3 regions of the Inquilinus sp. Marseille-Q2685 genome follow, and region 3 is predicted to be linked to each of the others. Evidence: predicted binding sites of a transcription regulator. Region 3 holds the regulator's gene; each other region holds the start of a gene.
The links. The regulator LexA, encoded in region 3, represses DNA repair genes until DNA is damaged. The targets are predictions, from matches to a motif close to ATGTTCTANTTTGGTTC.
Positions count from the first base shown of each region.

Region 1 (5,856 bases), on a different contig from region 3:
CGCCGCCCGCCATGCTCGGGAAGTCCTCGACCGGCAGGCAGCCGAGCCGGAAGTTCGACCGGCCGGCGCGCAGCGTCAGCGACCCGCCGTCGGGGTTGGTCTCGATCTCGACCTGGCTGCCGTCGGGCAGCTTGCGGACGATGTCGTAGAGGGTGTGGGCCGGGGCGGTGGTGCCGCCCGGCGCCTGGATCTCCGCCGGCACGGATTCGACGATCTCGAGATCCATGTCGGTGGCCGTCAGGCGCAGCGTGCCGCCTTCGGCGCGCAGCAGGATATTGGACAGGATCGGGATGGTGTTGCGCCGCTCCACGACGCTCTGCACATGGCTCAGGCCCTTGAGAAGGGCGGCACGCTCGATGATCAGCTTCATCCCGATTCCACTTCGACGATGCCGGCCGCCGGACAGTTCATCGGGGCGGGCAGGGGCCCGGCCGACGCGGCGGGGGCGCACTATAGCCGAAAGCCGGCGGCGGTGGCGAGAGGCAGGCGCAGGGCCGGACACGGCGCCGGACAGATTTTCCGGCCCCCCCGTCCAGGAAGGGCTCAGAGATCGTCTGGAAATGCGCTGGCGTGAGTCGGCTGGCGATGGTTTCGAGAACCGGAGCGCAGCGGACGTTCGAGTCCGTGAGCACCGGAAGCTTCGAGTTCGCCGCCAGACGGCCGCGCCAGTAGCATTTGCAGGCGGTCGCTCAGACCTGCAGCATGCGGCGCAGCAGTTCCACATCCTCGGCGAAGGAGCGGTCCTCGCTGCACAGCTCCTCGACCTTGCGCACGGCATGCATGACGGTCGTGTGATCCCGCCCGCCGAACTTGCGGCCGATCTCCGGCAGCGAGCGGGGGGTCAGCTGCTTCGACAGGTACATCGCCACCTGGCGCGGCCGGGCCACGGTGCGGGCGCGGCGGGCCGAATGCATATCCGCGACCTTGATGTTGTAGTGCTCGGCGACGCGCTTCTGGATCTCGTCGATGGTGACCCGGCGGTCGGAGGCGCGCAGCAGGTCGTGCAGCAGCTCCTGGGTCGATTCCAGGGTGATCGGCCGGTGCACCAGCTCGGCATGGGCCATGATGCGGTTCAGCGCCCCCTCCAGCTCGCGCACGTTGGAGGTGATCTTGTGGGCCAGGAACTCCATCACCTTGGCCGGGATCTCGACCCGCGCCGTCTCCGCCTTGGCCTGCAGGATGCCCAGCCGCAGCTCGTAGGTGGTGGGGTGGATGTCGGCGACCAGGCCCCAGCCGAGGCGGGAGCGCAGCCGTTCCTCCATCCCCTCGAGGTCGGAGGGCGACTTGTCGGCCGAGATCACCACCTGGCGGTTCTGGTCCACCAGGGCGTTGAAGGTGTGGAAGAACTCCTCCTGGGTGGAGTCCTTGCCGGAGATGAACTGCACGTCGTCGATCATCAGCACGTCGACCGACCGGAACATCTCCTTGAACGTCATCGTGTCCCTGAACCGCAGGGCACGGATGAACTGGTACATGAACTTCTCGGCGGACATGTACAGCACGCGCCGCTCGGGGTGCTTCTGCCGGATATGCCAGGCGATGGCGTGCATCAGGTGGGTCTTGCCCAGGCCCACCCCGCCATAGAGGAACAGCGGGTTGAAGGTGACGCTGTTGGCCTCCGCCACCCGGCGGGCGGCGGCATGGGCCAGCTCGTTCGGCTTGCCGACGACGAAGTTGTCGAAGGTGAAGCGCTGGTCGAGCACGGCGCCGAACTCGGTCGCCGACTCGGGCGGGCGTTCCGCCGCCGCGGTCGGCCGCGACTCGGCGCGCGAGGCCGGGGCGGTCGCCGCCGGCGTGTCCGCGGCGGCTGGCTTCATGGCCAGCCGGTCCGGCACAACGATCACGTCGACGCTGTGGATGTCCGGGTTCTCGGAATGCCACAGGCGGCGGATGTGGTCGGCATAATGGGCGGCGACCCAGTCGCGCATGAAGCGGGTGGGGGCGGCGATGCGGACCTCCCCGCCGTCGAGATCGACGACGACGACAGGGCGCAGCCAACTCTTGAAGGCGCCCTCGCCCACCTCCTCGCGCAAGCGGCCGCAAACCCGGGCCCATTGCTGCTCGATCGATGCGATGACTCCCCCCATCGACGACATGCTGCCTTCCGACCCCTCTCGATTCCGCGGCCGCGACGCGCTGCCCGTCCACGACCCGGACTTTACCCGTTCCCACCACCAGCGGCACCCGATATCGGATGCGCGGCTGCCATGCTCCAGAACTCAAACTGTAATAATTATAGTATCACGGCCGACGTGCAGGAACAATTCCTCGCGGCTACTTGTGAGGCCGAAAGGCTGCTTAATAGAAGTTGAATCAGTGCTTTTCAGGGACGCTCGCAGACTTCTGCCAATCTTCGTGAGGAAGGCTGGTAGCCGGGCAAGTTGTGTCCTGAAGCCATCTTCACCTGCCGATGCGCAGGCGAAAGACGATCATATGCAGGGTGGGCGCGGGCTGGCAACGGAACAAATCCGGACCATCCCAAAACGCAAAAAACGGTCCCGGACGGCGGCAGGTTCTGCCGCATCCACCGTTTCCCCGGACATGAGAAAGCCGTCCCGCGACCGCCGTCGCGGAACGGCTTGTCGGTGTTCGGTCTCAGAGGGCCTTGATGCGGCCGGACAGGCGCGACAGCTTGCGCGCGACCGTGTTCTTCTGCAGCACGCCCTTGGTGACGCCGCGATGCAGCTCCGGCTGCGCCGCCTTGAACGCCTCTGCCGCGGCGGCCTTGTCGCCGGACTCGATCGCCGCCTCGACCTTCTTGACGAAGGTGCGGATGCGGCTGACGCGATTGCGGTTGACCAGCGTGCGGCGCTCGGTCTGGCGGATGCGCTTCTCGGCGGACTTGTGGTTGGCCATTGTCAGTCCCAGTTTGGGCCAACGACGGCCCCAAGAAAAAACGAGGGCGCTTGATAGTCCCTTCGCGCCCGGGCGTCAAGACGAGTCTCGGCGCCGCATGCCGCCAGAGGTAGGCCGCATGACGGGGATTGGCAAGTCAGCGCTTTTGTTCTATATTTGTTCTCATGCCGATCAAGCCACCCGAACTCGACGAGCTGGCCGACCGGCCGCGCAAGGGGCGCGGCGCGGTCAGCAACCGCACCGGCCGCTTCGAGGCCGCGACCCGGCACCGGGTCGACGACGGCTGGGCGGGCCCCGCGCCGGGGGATGAGGACGTGGAGCCGCCGCTGCGCACGCAGCTGCATGTCGACACCGCCCGCACCATCATCACCCGCAACGATTCGCCGGACATCATGTTCGACCGGTCGATCAATCCCTACCGTGGCTGCGAGCACGGCTGCATCTACTGCTTCGCCCGGCCGACCCATGCCTGGCTGGGCCTGTCGCCCGGCCTCGATTTCGAGACCCAGCTCTTCTACAAGCCGGACGCGCCGGAACTGCTGGAGGCCGAATTGCGGCGGCCCGGCTATGTCCCGGCGGTGATGGCGATGGGCACCAACACCGACCCCTACCAGCCGGTCGAGCGCGAGCTGAAGCTGACCCGCCGGGTGATCGAGGTGCTGTCGCGCTTCAACCATCCTCTCGGCATCGTCACCAAATCGGCGCTGATCGCCCGCGACATCGATCTCCTGGCGCCGATGGCGGCCAAAGGGCTGGCGGCCGTCTGCATCTCGCTGTCGACGCTCGATCGCGAGCTGGCGCGGACGCTGGAGCCGCGGGCCGCGACTCCGCCGCGGCGGCTGGAGACGATGCGCCAGCTGACCCAGGCCGGCATCCCGGTCATCGTGCTGACCTCGCCGATGATCCCGGGCCTCAACGACCATTCGCTGGAGCAGGTGCTGGAGGCCGCGGTGAAGGCGGGCGCCACGGCGGCGGGCTGGACCCTGCTGCGGCTGCCGCTGGAGATCGCCGGGCTGTTCGAGGAGTGGCTCCAGGCGCATGCGCCGGACCGGGCGGGTCGGGTGATGTCGCTGATCCGCCAGACCCGCGGCGGCCGGCTTTACAAGTCCGGCTGGGGCGAGCGGCATCGCGGCGAGGGGCCGGTGGCGGATCTGATCCGCGCCCGCTTCAACCACGCCGTCCGCCGGCTCGGCCTCGACCGCAAGCGCTGGACCCTCGACACCACCCAGTTCTCCCCGCCGTCGCGGCCGGGCGACCAGTTGAGGCTGTTCTGAAGAGGCCATCGGTGAGGGCGCAAGCCTCTCCTATCTGTCATGCCCGGGCTTGACCCGGGCATCCAGAGAGCGTCGACGCCTTCTGGATTGCCGGGTCAAGCCCGGCAATGACGGGTAGGGTATCGGGCACCAACCACCCTCTCACCGACCATCCGGACTTGGCTCTTCCGCCTGCCGGCGTTATGCCCTGGGGGGCAGGAGGGGTGGGATGCCGGATTGGAGTCTGGAGATCGAATGCGGCGCGCCGGTGCGGAGCGTCGCCGGGCTGGACGAGGTGGGCCGCGGCCCGCTGGCCGGACCGGTGCTGGCCGCGGCCGTGGTGCTGACCCGGCCGCTCGACCCCGATCTCGCGTCTCTTATCGATGACAGCAAGGTGCTGACGGCGCAGCGGCGCGAGGCGCTGGTGCCGCGCATCCGGGCGGTGGCGCAGGTCGGGATCGGCTGGGCGTCGGTCGAGGAGATCGACCGAATCAACATCCTCCAGGCCAGCATGCTGGCGATGCGGCGGGCGCTCGACGCCCTGCCGGAGCGTCCGGACATGGCGCTCGTCGACGGCAACAAGGTGCCCGACGGGCTGCCCTGCGACGGTCGGGCGGTGGTCGGCGGCGACGCCTTGTCGCTGTCGATCGCGGCCGCCTCGATCCTCGCAAAAGTTGTGCGCGACCACGAGATGTTGCGTCTCTCCACCCTCCATCCCGGCTATGGGTGGGAACGCAATGTCGGCTACGGCACGCCCGAGCACATCGCCGCGCTCGACCGGATCGGGGTCTGCGAGCACCATCGCCGGTCGTTTGCGCCGGTGTCGCAGCGACTCGCCATAACCGGCTGATTCAAGCGAGGTATTGACGGCGACTCTGCGGCGAATCATCGTCGGCGCATGAGCGAATCACCCTCCATCACCGACCGGTTGCCGCCGGGCTGCCGAATCGTCCTCGGCGACTGCATCTCGGCGATGCGGTCGTTGCCCGTCGGCTCGGTCGATTGCGTGTTCGCCGACCCGCCCTACAATTTGCAGTTGGGGGGAGAGCTGCGCCGGCCGGACGAGAGCCGGGTCGACGGCGTCGATGCGGAATGGGACAAGTTCAGCGACCTTGCCACCTATGACCGCTTCACCCGCGACTGGCTGGCGGCGGCGCGCCATGCGCTGAAGGACGACGGCACGCTGTGGGTGATCGGCACCTACCACAACATCTTCCGGGTCGGCGCCATCCTGCAGGATCTCGGCTTCTGGATCCTGAACGACATCGTCTGGCGCAAGTCGAACCCGATGCCGAACTTCCGCGGCACCCGCTTCACCAACGCGCATGAGACGCTGATCTGGGCCGCCAAGTCGCCGGGCAGCCGCTACACCTTCAACTACGACGCCATGAAGGCGCTGAACGAGGAACTGCAGATGCGCAGCGACTGGACGCTGCCGATCTGCAGCGGCGGCGAGCGGTTGAAGATCGACGGCCGCAAGGCGCATCCGACGCAGAAGCCCGAGGCCCTCCTGTGGCGCGTGCTGCTGTCCTCGACCCGGGCGGGGGAGACGATCCTCGACCCGTTCTTCGGCAGCGGCACCACCGGCGCCGTGGCCAAGCGCCTCGGCCGTAAGTTCATCGGCGTCGAGCGCGAGGAGACCTATGCGCGGGTCGCCGCCCAGCGCATCGCCGCGATCGAGTCGCCGGCCGACCCGACCGTGCTCGACACCCTGTCGAAGCGCCAGGCGCCGCGCGTGCCCTTCGGC
Region 1 is NZ_CAKAKL010000013.1:145,913-151,768, reverse strand. It holds gene dnaN (DNA polymerase III subunit beta) at 1-370, opposite strand, end outside; gene dnaA (chromosomal replication initiator protein DnaA) at 690-2,087, opposite strand; gene rpsT (30S ribosomal protein S20) at 2,596-2,856, opposite strand; gene LG391_RS33165 (PA0069 family radical SAM protein) at 3,021-4,130, shown strand; gene LG391_RS33160 (ribonuclease HII) at 4,339-4,959, shown strand; gene LG391_RS33155 (site-specific DNA-methyltransferase) at 5,008-5,856, shown strand, end outside.
Region 1: a site for LexA is predicted at 3,002-3,018, ahead of LG391_RS33165 (PA0069 family radical SAM protein). Genes of this name have one in related genera too.

Region 2 (5,856 bases), on a different contig from region 3:
AGCTCCATGGCGTCGACCACGAGGCGCAGCGAGGCCGCGTCGCGGCCCGGCTCGATCTCGGTGGTCTGCACCTGGTCGAAGCCGTGACGGTGCGCCACGCCGCGCAGGTCGGACAGCGCCGCCCAGTCGGCATAGGCGATGCGGCGGGCCGGGCGGCAGACGGTGCCGAGCGCGCCGAGGATGCGGGCGAGATCTTCCGGCTCGTCGCCCGGCAGCGACGCGACGTCGAGGAAGACCGCGGCCACCGGCAGCGCCGGGGTGTCCAGGACAGGCGAAATCTCGTCGGTCATATCGGGCTTCTTACTCCGGACCGCGGGTCGGCGCCAAGAGGGGCAAGGTTAAGTTTTATGCAAGTTTTAGCGGGTGGGGTGTTCAGGCCACACGGCCGGCGAGCCGGGCCAGCGCCCGCTCGCGCCCGATCAGCGGCAGAAGGCCGCGCAGCTCCGGGCCGTGATCGAGGCCGGTCAGGGCCAGGCGCAGGGTCAGGAACAGCGGCTTGCCCTTGACCCCGGTGCGGTCGCGCACCGCCGCCGTCCACGCGCCCCAGGTGGCGTCGTCCCAGGGCTCGGGCGGCAGCAGCCCGGCCGCGGCGGCCAGCAGGCCCGCATCGGCGACCACCGGCGTCACCGGCCCGGTGACCACCCGCCACCAGCCGGCGGCGTCCTCGAGCCGCTGCAGGTTCGGACGCAGCACCGCCCAGGCGGCCTCGTCGACGGCGCCGAGGCCGAGCGCCGCCAGCCTGTCCCGCACCGCCGCGTAAGGCGTCTCGTGCAGGATGCGGCCGTTCAGCCGTTCCAGCTCGGTCGGGTCGAAGCGCGGGATGGTGCGGGAGAACTTGGCGAAGTCGAACTCGGCGACGAGGTCGTCGAGCGAATGCCGCGGCTCGATCGGATCGGAGGTGCCGAGCTTGGCCAGGAGGCTGGTCACCGCCAGCGGCTCGATCCCCTGCTCCCGCAGGCTGCGCAGCGACAGGCTGCCCAGGCGCTTGGACAGGCCGTGGCCCTCGGCATCGGCGATCAGCGAGAGATGGGCATAGCCCGGCGGCGCGGCGCCCAGCGCCTCGGCCAGCTGGATGTGCATGGCGGTGTTGGCGACATGGTCCTCGCCGCGCACCACCAGGGTGACGCCCATGTCGATGTCGTCGACCACCGAGCCGATGTGATAGAGCGCCCGCCCATCCTCGCGCACCAGCACCGGGTCGGAGATGTCGCGGCCGTTGAAATGCACCCGGCCGCGGACCTTGTCGTCCCACTCGATCGGCGCGTCCGCCATCTTGAAGCGCCAATGCGGCCGGTGCCCTTCCGCCTCGAGCCGGGCGCGGTCGGCGTCGGTCAGGGCCAGCGCGGCGCGGTCGTAGAGCGGCGGCAGGCCGCGGGCCAGCAGGCTCTTGCGCTTGAGCTCCAGTTCCTCCGCCGTCTCGTAGCAGGGATAGAGCCGGCCGGCCGCCTTCAGCCGGTCCTGCGCCGCCCGGTAGCGATCGGTGCGGTCGGACTGGCGGGCGAAGCCGTCCCAGTGAAGACCCAGCCAGCGCAGGTCCTGCTCGATCGCCGCGGCGAACTCGGCGCTGCCCCGCTCGGTGTCTGTGTCGTCGAGGCGCAGCAGGAAGCGGCCGCCCGTGGCGCGGGCGGCGAGCCAGCAGACCAGCGCGGTGCGGACGTTGCCGACATGCAGCAGGCCGGTCGGGCTGGGGGCGAAGCGGGTGATGATCGGGGCGGAGGTCGGCACGTCGGTCATGGGGCGGGGAGATAGCACGATCCGGCCGGCAACGGAAAAGGCCCGGTCTCCCGGGCCTTTCCGTCGCGCAGACTGAGTCAGGTCAGTTCCGGCGGCGGTCACTCCTCGCCGTCGCCGTCATTCTCCGCACCGCCGCCGGCGGTCATCATGCGGTCGGAGACCAGGCCGGCATTGGCCCGGATCTTGGCCTCGACCGCCTTCGCCGTCTCGGGATTGTCGCGCAGGAAGACCTTGGCGTTCTCGCGGCCCTGGCCGATGCGCTGGCCGTCATAGGAGAACCAGGCGCCCGACTTCTCCACCACCCCGGCCTGGACGCCGAGGTCGAGCAGCTCGCCGGTCTTCGACACGCCCTCGCCATACATGATGTCGAACTCGACGGCGCGGAACGGCGGCGCCAGCTTGTTCTTCACCACCTTCACCCGGGTCTGGTTGCCGGTGACGGTCTCGCGGTCCTTGATCGCGCCGATGCGGCGGATGTCGAGCCGGATCGAGGAGTAGAACTTCAGCGCGTTGCCGCCCGTCGTCGTCTCCGGGTTGCCGAACATCACGCCGATCTTCAGGCGGATCTGGTTGATGAAGATGACCAGGGTGTTGGAGCGCGCGATCGAGCCGGTGAGCTTGCGCATCGCCTGGCTCATCAGCCGGGCCTGCAGGCCGGGCTGGTTGTCGCCCATCTCGCCCTCGAGCTCGGCCCGCGGCACCAGCGCCGCCACCGAATCGACCACCACCACGTCGATCGCGCCGGAACGGACCAGCGTGTCGGTGATCTCCAGCGCTTGCTCGCCGGCATCGGGCTGCGAAATCAGGAGCTCGTCGATGTTGACGCCGAGCTTGCGGGCATAGGTCGGGTCGAGCGCATGCTCGGCATCGACATAGGCGCAGGTGCCGCCGGCCTTCTGCGCCTCGGCCACCGCATGCAGCGCCAGCGTGGTCTTGCCCGAGCTTTCCGGCCCGTAGATCTCGACGATGCGGCCCTTCGGCAGGCCGCCGATGCCGAGCGCGATATCGAGACCCAGCGACCCGGTCGAGATCACCTCCGTCTCGATCTGGGGCCGCGCCCCGAGCTTCATCACCGAGCCCTTGCCGAAGGCCCGTTCAATCTGAGTCAGGGCGGCTTCCAGCGCCTTGGTCTTGTCCATCGGGGCTCTTTCCACAACACGGAGAGTCGGGATCGACATCACCTGTCCTTTCCAGTTGCATGGCGCCATACGCCGCGTCAATGCAGCTCTTGTACACGTTTTGTTCCTATCAAGCAAGAGCCGAGGCGCAACGCCCCTTCCGCGGCCGCAGCTTCGCAAGCAGGATCAATCCGCTTCGGGCTAGTACGGGATCAGGAGAACGAACCGATGCCCAAGGACGCGACGCTCGACCGCCACCTCGCCCGCATCCAGCGGGTGATCGACCACATCGTCGCCCATCTCGACGATCCCATCGACCTGGACCGGCTGGCGGAGGTGGCCTGCTTCTCGCCCTATCACTTCCACCGGGCCTACCGGTACCTGCTGGGCGAGACGGTGGCCGACACGGTGCGCCGGCTGCGCCTGCACCGCGCCGCCGGCACCCTCTTGGAGAGCGAGACGGCGGTGGCCCGCATCGCACGGCGGGCGGGGTACGGCAGCACGGCCGCCTTCAGCCGCGCCTTCGCCGAGCGCTACGGCCGCCCGCCGGGAGCCTATCGCGATACGCGCCGGTCGTTCCCCTTCGACTCACCCGAAGGAGAGACAGTTATGCCCGACGTGACCTACCGCACCCTGGCGCCGATCCGCGTCGCCGCCGTCCGCCACACCGGCCCCTATATGGAGGTCGGCCGTAGCTTCGACATCCTGATGTCCTGGGCCCGTGCCCGCCAGCTGCTGCGCCCAGGCGCCCGCAGCCTCGGCGTCTACTACGACGATCCGGCCGCGATAGCACCCGCCACGCTGCGCTCCGACGCCTGCCTGGAGGTGCCGGAGGGCGTGGCCGGCGAGGGCGAGATCGCGATCCGCACCATTGCCGGCGGGCCGCATGCGGTGCTGCGCCACACCGGCCCCTATGCCGAGCTGGAGCGGTCCTATGCCTGGCTGTACCGGACCTGGCTGCCGACCAGCGGCGCCGAACCGGCGGAAGCGCCGATCTTCGAGGAGTATGTCAATGATCCGCGCAGCCCCCCGCCGGCGGAGCTGATCACCGACATCCCCCTGCCGGTCCGGGTGATTCCGGAGGGACAAAGGTAAGAACGCCGGAAGGCCGGATCAGGGATGATCCGGCCTTCCACGCTCGTCCCGTCAGACCTCAGAACGGGTAGGCGTCGCCGGTCGGCAGCCGGTTGACGGCCAGCGGCAGCGTGGCGTTGGGCTTGCAGGTCACCGCCCGCCGCCAGCTCGGCGCCGCCGCGGTGGCGTAGGAGCCTTCGGGCATCGGGCCCGGAGCCTCGGCCGAGACCGGGTTCGGGCCGGTCGGCACGTTGATCGTCTCATAGGACGGCACGCGCTGCGGCTGCTCGCCGGCAGCGACCGGGACCGCGGCGAAGGGAATGTAGGTGTCGTCCGACTGATCCTCGATCGATGGTCCGGCCGCCGCGCGACGCGCGGCGCGGCGGTCGCGCGCCGAAGAGACCGGGGCCATGGCCACGATCGGGCCCGGCAGCCGCGCCGCCGCGGCGGGCGGAACGGTGTAGGGCTGCCCCGGCGCGGCCGAGGTCGAGGCGGCCGGCGCGGCGACGGGGACCGCGGCCGGCGTCAGCGCGACCGGCTGCCCCGAGGCGGCCGCTTCGGCCGGATAGCAGTTCGGCACCGGCAGGCACTGGAAGGTCGCCCCCTTGCGGCCGTCGACCACGTCCTCGGCCTTGAACACGGCGAGCCGGTTGATCTGGGCGCATTGCGCGTTGGCGTAGATGGCGGCCTGATCCGCACTGTTGATGAAACCCGCATAGTCGACACGGGTCTCCTTCGGCGTCACCGGATCGATCCCGCAGCCCGAGACGGCGAGAACGGCGGCGAAAAGCGCTGCGCCACGAAGCATCGAATAACCTCGATCTGAAAGCCCCTCGGCGCCACCCTAGCACGGACGCGCAGCGAGGCGGAGACGAGAACGGCGCCTTCGGCCAAAGATGGCACCAGGCGGACGAAACCACGTCTTTCGGCCGAGACCACAGACGAGAACGGCGCCTTCCGGCGCCGTGGGTCGGTCAATCGTCGCGGTGGGTGCGTTCCAGCCGCTCGTGGCGCTCCTGCGCCTCGAGGCTGAGGGTCGCGGTCGGCCGCGCCTCCAGCCGCTTGACGCCGATCGGCTCGCCCGTCTCCTCGCAGAAGCCGTAGGAGCCGTCCTCGATCCGCCGCATCGCCGCGTCGATCTTGGACAGGAGCTTGCGCTCACGGTCGCGGGTCCTGAGCTCGAGCGAACGGTCGGTCTCGGCGGAGGCCCGGTCGGTCAGATCCGGCTCCTGGATGCCGCCATCCTGCAGGCTGTTCAGGGTCGCGTTGGATTCGGCGAGGAGGTCGGCCCGCCACTTCAGAAGCTTGCGCCGGAAATATTCCAGCATCATCGGATTCATGAAGTCTTCATCATCCGACGGCCGATAATCCGGAGGCAGAAGCATCGCTGTCATCGCAACAACCACTCACTGTCTGACGTGCCGGCCTTCTTCCGAAGCCTGGGCGGCGCGGAGTATAGGGAGACGCCGGAACGGAAACAATCGAAACGATGTGCCGGTCGCGTTTTGCAACCCGCTGATTTTGTTGGGCTTTAACGACCGCACAAGATCCGTCGCCCCCGGACGCCGCTTCGCCTCGCGGCATCGGGGTGCCGCAGCGGCCACCGGCTGCGGACCGGTCGGCACATTGCGGCATGCGGCGCCCTGATACCGCCGAACGGGGCGGGAACGCAAGGGGATCAGAGTATGGCGAAATTCCGATCGGCCCTGCGCGCCACGAAAAGCCCTGCGGGAACCGGCTTCATCGGGCCCGCCGGATGCGGTTCGGCCCGGCTGCGTCGAACGCTCTCGATCTGCGAACCGCCTGCACACGCCGCGGCCCGATGCCTTGGAAATGCCGATCCGCCGTGCGAGGGTGCGGCGAAATCGACAGCCGGGAGCCGATCGTGAACACGTCCTTCGCTGCCCTTTCGATCGGCCTGGCCGCCCTC
Region 2 is NZ_CAKAKL010000002.1:1,059,409-1,065,264, forward strand. It holds gene LG391_RS14170 (NYN domain-containing protein) at 1-290, opposite strand, end outside; gene gltX (glutamate--tRNA ligase) at 373-1,734, opposite strand; gene recA (recombinase RecA) at 1,833-2,912, opposite strand; gene LG391_RS14185 (GyrI-like domain-containing protein) at 3,081-3,947, shown strand; gene LG391_RS14190 (hypothetical protein) at 4,006-4,734, opposite strand; gene dksA (RNA polymerase-binding protein DksA) at 4,901-5,320, opposite strand; gene LG391_RS14200 (DUF4424 domain-containing protein) at 5,812-5,856, shown strand, end outside.
Region 2: a site for LexA is predicted at 2,963-2,979, ahead of recA (recombinase RecA). Genes of this name have one in related genera too.

Region 3 (5,856 bases):
GCCTATCGCGACATCGTGCTGCTGAATGCCGCAGCCTGCTTCATCGTCGCCGACCGGGTCTCTACACTGACCGACGGCGCCGCCCTCGCGGCCCGCACCATCGACGACGGGTCGGCCGCCCATGTCCTCGAGCGGCTGGCCCGGATCACGAGCGCCCGAAACGCCACCGGGGGAACGGCATGAGCGACACCCTCACCCGCATCGTCGCGGACAAGCGCCGGCACGTCGAGGCCCGCAAGGCAGCGGTGCCCCTCGCCGAGATCGGCCGGTTGGCGGATCTGGCCGACCGGGCCGCGCCGCCGCGCGGCTTCGTCGCGGCGCTGCGCCGGGCGCAGGCCGAAGGCCGCTACGGCCTGATCGCCGAGATCAAGAAGGCCTCGCCGTCGAAGGGGCTGATCCGCCCGGATTTCGACCCTCCTTCCCTCGCCCGCGCCTATCGCGACGGCGGCGCCACATGCCTGTCGGTGCTGACCGACGTGCCCTATTTCCAGGGTGCCGACGAGTACCTGACCGCCGCCCGCAACGCCGTCGAGCTGCCGGTGCTGCGCAAGGACTTCATGATCGACCCCTATCAGGTGATCGAGGCCCGGGCGCTGGGCGCCGACTGCATCCTGCTGATCATGGCGGCGCTGGACGACGCCACCGCCCGCGATCTGGAGCAGGCAGCGATCGACCAGGGCATGGATGTGCTGGTCGAGGTGCATGACGCGGCCGAGCTGGACCGGGCGCTGCGGCTGCGCTCGCCGCTGCTCGGCATCAACAACCGCAACCTCAAGACCCTGCAGGTCGACCTCGCCACCACCGAGGCTCTGGCGGCGCAGGTGCCCGGCGACCGGCTGCTGGTGGCGGAGAGCGGCCTGTTCACCCCGGCCGACCTGGCCCGGATGGCCCGCGTCGGCGCCACCACCTTCCTGATCGGCGAAAGCCTGATGCGCCACGACGACGTCGCCGCCGCCACCCGCGCTCTGCTCACGCCGGACGTGAAGTCGTCGGCGGCATGACTGGCGAGCTGACCCATTTCGACGCGGCCGGCCAGGCGCGCATGGTCGACGTCTCCGACAAGGAGGCGACGGTGCGGGTGGCGCGGGCCGGCTGCCGGGTGGAGATGAAACCCGAGACGCTGGCGCTGATCGCTTCCGGCGGCCACGCCAAGGGCGACGTGCTGGGCATCGCCCGCATCGCCGGCATCATGGCGGCCAAGCGCACCGCCGATCTGATCCCGCTGTGCCATCCGCTGCCGCTGTCCAGCGTCGAGCTGGCGTTGCGTTGCGACGCGGAGCACAGCCGGGTCGAGATCGAGGCCACGGTCAAGGTCACCCACCGCACCGGGGTGGAGATGGAGGCGCTGACCGCCGCTTCGGTCGCCGCCCTGACCGTCTACGACATGTGCAAGGCGGTCGACCGCGGCATGGTGGTGACCGATCTGCGGCTGCTGCACAAATCGGGTGGCCGCTCCGGCTCCTACGAGGCCCAGCCATGATCCCGGTTGCCGAGGCCCGCAGCCGCATCCTCGCCGCCTTCTCCGCCCTGCCGGCCGAGACCGTGCCCCGGCCCGCCGGGCTGGGGCGGGTCCTGGCCGAGCCGGTGGTGGCACGGCTGACCCAGCCGCCGCTCGACGTCTCGGCCATGGACGGCTGGGCGGTGCGGGCCGCAGATGTCGCCGCGGTGCCGGCGTCGCTGCGGCGGATCGGCGAGGTTCCGGCCGGCGGTCGCTTCGACGGCACCGTCGGGCCCGGGCAATGCGTCCGCATCTTCACCGGCGCGCCGCTGCCGGACGGCGCCGACGCCGTGGTGCTGCAGGAGGAGGCCGAGTCCGAGGGCGACCGGGTCACGGGGCGCGAGGGCGTCGCCGCAGGCCGCCACGTGCGCAAGGCCGGGCTGGACTTCCGCGCCGGCGAGCTGCTGCTGCAGCCCGGCCGGCGCCTGACCGCGCGCGACATCGGCATCGCCGCCTCGGCCAACCATCCCTGGCTGCGGGTGCGCCGCCGGCCGCGGGTGGCGGTGCTGGCGACCGGCGACGAGATCGTGCTGCCGGGCGAGGCGCTGGGGCCGAGCCAGATCGTCAGCTCCAACACCCATGCCCTGGCCGCGCTGATCCGCAGCTGCGGCGGCGAGCCGGTCGATCTCGGCATCGCCCGCGACAACGCCGAATCGCTGGCGACGCTGGCGGCCGGCGCCCACGGCGCCGACCTGATCGTCACCACCGGCGGCGCCTCGGTCGGCGAGCACGACCTGATCCGGTCGGTGCTGGGCGAACGCGGCCTGGCGCTCGATTTCTGGAAGATCGCGATGCGGCCGGGCAAGCCGCTGATCTTCGGCCGGCTCGGCGACACGCCGCTGCTCGGCCTGCCCGGCAACCCGGTCTCGACCGTGGTCTGCGGCTGGCTGTTCCTGCGCCCGGCGGTCTGGGCCCTGCAGGGGGCCGAGGCGCCGGAGAACCGAATCGCCGCGACGCTGGGCCGCGACCTGCCGGCCAATGACCGGCGCGAGGATTATCTGCGGGCGCGGATCGAACGGTCGGAGTCCGGTTATGTCGCCACTCCGTACCCGACCCAGGACAGCTCGATGCTGTCGCTGCTGGCCGCGGCCGACGGGCTGGTGGTCCGGCCGCCCCACGCGCCGGCTGCGATGCGTGGCGATACGGTCGATGCGGTGCTGTTCGGCGACGGGATCTGACCCCGCCGATCGTTACAAGGAAGTAAAGAACCGGGCGCGACACAGTTAGCCGCTTGTGTTTTTGTTTTGTTCCTCCTATCTTCTCCGTCAGGGATTCGGCCGCGCCGCGGCCTCTGCGAACGGAGGATGCCTTGCTGACGCGAAAGCAACAGGAGTTGTTGTTGTTCGTTCACCGCCGCCTGGAGGCGGACGGCGTCAGTCCATCCTTCGATGAGATGAAGGACGCCCTGAGCCTGAAGTCCAAATCGGGCATCCATCGACTGATCACCGGGCTCGAGGAGCGCGGTTTTATTCGGCGGCTGCCGCATCGGGCCCGGGCGCTGGAGGTGCTTCGACTGCCCGATTGCCTGAAGTCGGACGCGCCGGCGACGGCAGCGGCCGAGGATGACAATGTCGTTCCCTTCCGGCCCGTGCGGTCCGATGCCGCCCTGCCCGGCCGCAAGCTGGAACGCGCCGATCTCAGCAATCCCGAGCACGGCGTCCGCCTGCCGCTCTACGGCCGGATCGCCGCCGGCATGCCGATCGAGGCGCTGCGCGACCATTCCAACTATGCCGAAGTGCCGGCCTCGCTGCTCGGCCCGGGCGAGCACTACGCCCTGGAGGTCGCCGGCGACAGCATGGTCGAGGCCGGGATCCTGGACGGCGACACCGTCATCATCAAGCGCTGCGACGCGGCCGATGCCGGCACCATCGTCGTCGCCCTGGTCGACGACAACGAGGTGACGCTGAAGCGGCTGCGCAAGAAGGGCGCCTCGATCGGGCTGGAGGCCGCCAACCCGGCCTATGAGACCCGCTACCTGCCCACTGACCGCGTCCGCATCCAGGGGCGACTGATCGGGCTGCTGCGGACCTACTCGTAAGATCCGACGGCGACCGTTCCGACGGGCCTCAGCAGGCTGCCTGCAGGCGCAGTCCGGGCTTGCCGGTTGGCGCTTTGTCCGGTCCTCTTGCAGCGTCCCGCAACGCACCGGACGTCCGTGCATGCTTCTGTGTCGATCGCTGCTTCGCCTGCTGGCCCTCGCCTTGCTTTGTCTCGGCATCTGCGCCGGCGTTCCGGCGCAGGCCGCCGGCGGCTACCGCACCTCCGGCGACTGCGACGGCTTTCCGAAGGTCTCGCTTCGCACTCCGGACGGGCTCTGCGTCGGCCTCGTCGCCGCCGGGCTCCGCTTCGCGCGCGGCGTGGCCGTGATCGGTGACGATATCTACGTCGCCGACATGGGCAGCTGGGAGAAAGGGCGCGGCCGGCTGCTGCGCCTTCCCGAGGGCGGTCGCGGGGCGCCGCAGGTGCTGCTGACCAAGCTGGACCGGCCGAACGGCCTGGTGCCGACGCCGGACGGCAAGCTGCTGCTGGGCCTGGCCGGACGGATCGTGTCGGTCGATCCGAAGGCGGATCCGCCGGCCGCCGCGCTGCGCGACGTGGTGACCGGCCTGCCGAACGATGGCCGCCATCCCCTCGCCGCCCTGGCCCTGGCGCCGGACGGCGCCCTCTTCGTCAATGTCGGCTCCGCGACCGATCACTGCGAACGCGCCGACGATTCGGCCCCGGATCCCGCCAAGCCCTGCCCGGAGACCGAAGGCACGCCGCCACGCGGCAGCGTCCTGCGCGTGGCGGCCGACGCCCTTCCTGTGGATGCCCGCACGCTCGCCCCCTTCGCCCGCGGGCTGCGCAACAGCATGGCGCTCGCGGCGCTGCCGAACGGCACGCCGCTGGCGCTGGTGAATGCGCGGGACGCCATCGACCAGGCCGATCCCAGCCTGTCCGACGAGGCGTTGCCGCACGATGTCTACACCGTGCTTCGCGAAAACGCCGATTACGGCTGGCCCTATTGCTACGACGACCGCAAGTCCAGCCCCGAATACCCGCATTTCGACTGCGGCCGGGTCGAAGTGCCGATCCTGCTGCTGCCGCCGCATGCCGCGCCCCTCGGCATGCTCGTCTATCGCGGATCGGCGCTGCCGGGACTCGAAGGCCGGGTGCTGATGACCTATCACGGCTATCGCGACACCGGGCACCGGGTCATGGCGCTGGCGATCGACGATCGGGGCCTTCCACAGGGCCAGCCGCAGCCGCTCGTTTCCGGCTGGGACGCCGCCAAAGGCATAAGGCCGCAGGGCGCACCGGTCGGGCTGGCCGAGATGGCGGATGGCAGCGTCCTGATCAGCGAGGACCACAACGGGACGCTGCTGCGCCTCGCCCGCGTCCGGCCGGCCGCGTCGCCTTGATCGGGCGTAACCTTCCGGGCGGCGGGCCGTGAGCGGCCGGACCAGGCATCGAGCCGGCGGCGCCGACCGGGTCACGGCGCAGCAGGTCGCCGCGGCGGCCGGCGTGTCGATCTCGGCCGTCTCCCGCACCTTCACCAAGGACGCCAGCGTCTCGCCCCGGATGCGGGCCCGCGTCCTGGCGGCGGCCGAGGCGCTGGGCTATCGCCCCAACCAGCTGGCGCGCAGCCTGATGACCGGCCGGACGGAGTTGGTCGGGCTGGTGTCGAGCCATTTCGCCAATCCCGCCTTCATGGACGTGTTCGACCTGTTCACGCGGGAGCTGCAGCGCCGCGGGCTGCGGCCGCTGATCGCCAATCTGTCGGAGGATGGCGGTGCCGGCTCCGCCTTCGACATGATGCTGCAGTACAGCGTCGACGCGGTGCTGATCGCCACCTCCGCGCCCCCCGAGGGCTTCGCCGAATCCTGCGCCCGCGCCGGGCTGCCGGTGGTGCATGTGTTCGGCCGGGCCGGGCCGGAGACCGTGCCGGCGGTGACGGTCGACAATGTCGCGGGCGGACGCCTGGTCGCCGAAGCGATGCTGGCGCGCGGCCTGCGGCAGTTGGCCTTCCTGGGCGGGGCCGCGACCGATTCGTCATCGATCGACCGCGCCGCGGGCTTCACCCAGAGGCTGACGGCGGCAGGCCTGCAGCCCCTGGCCGTGGAGTATGCCGGCGACTATTCGCATGAGCATGGCCGCCGCGGCATGCATGCGCTGCTCGACCGTCACCGGCCGCAGGCGGTGTTCTGCGGCGACGATATCCTGGCGCTCGGCGCCGTCGACGCCTGCCGCGAGCGCGGTCTCGCCGTGCCGAAGGAGATCGGCATCGTCGGCTTCGACGACATGCCCCTGGCCGCCTGGCCCGGCTATCGCCTGACCACGGTCCGCCAGCCCATGGCCGAGATGGTGCGCCACGCCAT
Region 3 is NZ_CAKAKL010000001.1:765,455-771,310, forward strand. It holds gene trpD (anthranilate phosphoribosyltransferase) at 1-183, shown strand, start outside; gene trpC (indole-3-glycerol phosphate synthase TrpC) at 180-1,001, shown strand; gene moaC (cyclic pyranopterin monophosphate synthase MoaC) at 998-1,480, shown strand; gene glp (gephyrin-like molybdotransferase Glp) at 1,477-2,676, shown strand; gene lexA (transcriptional repressor LexA) at 2,808-3,536, shown strand; gene LG391_RS03660 (sorbosone dehydrogenase family protein) at 3,658-4,899, shown strand; gene LG391_RS03665 (LacI family DNA-binding transcriptional regulator) at 4,928-5,856, shown strand, end outside.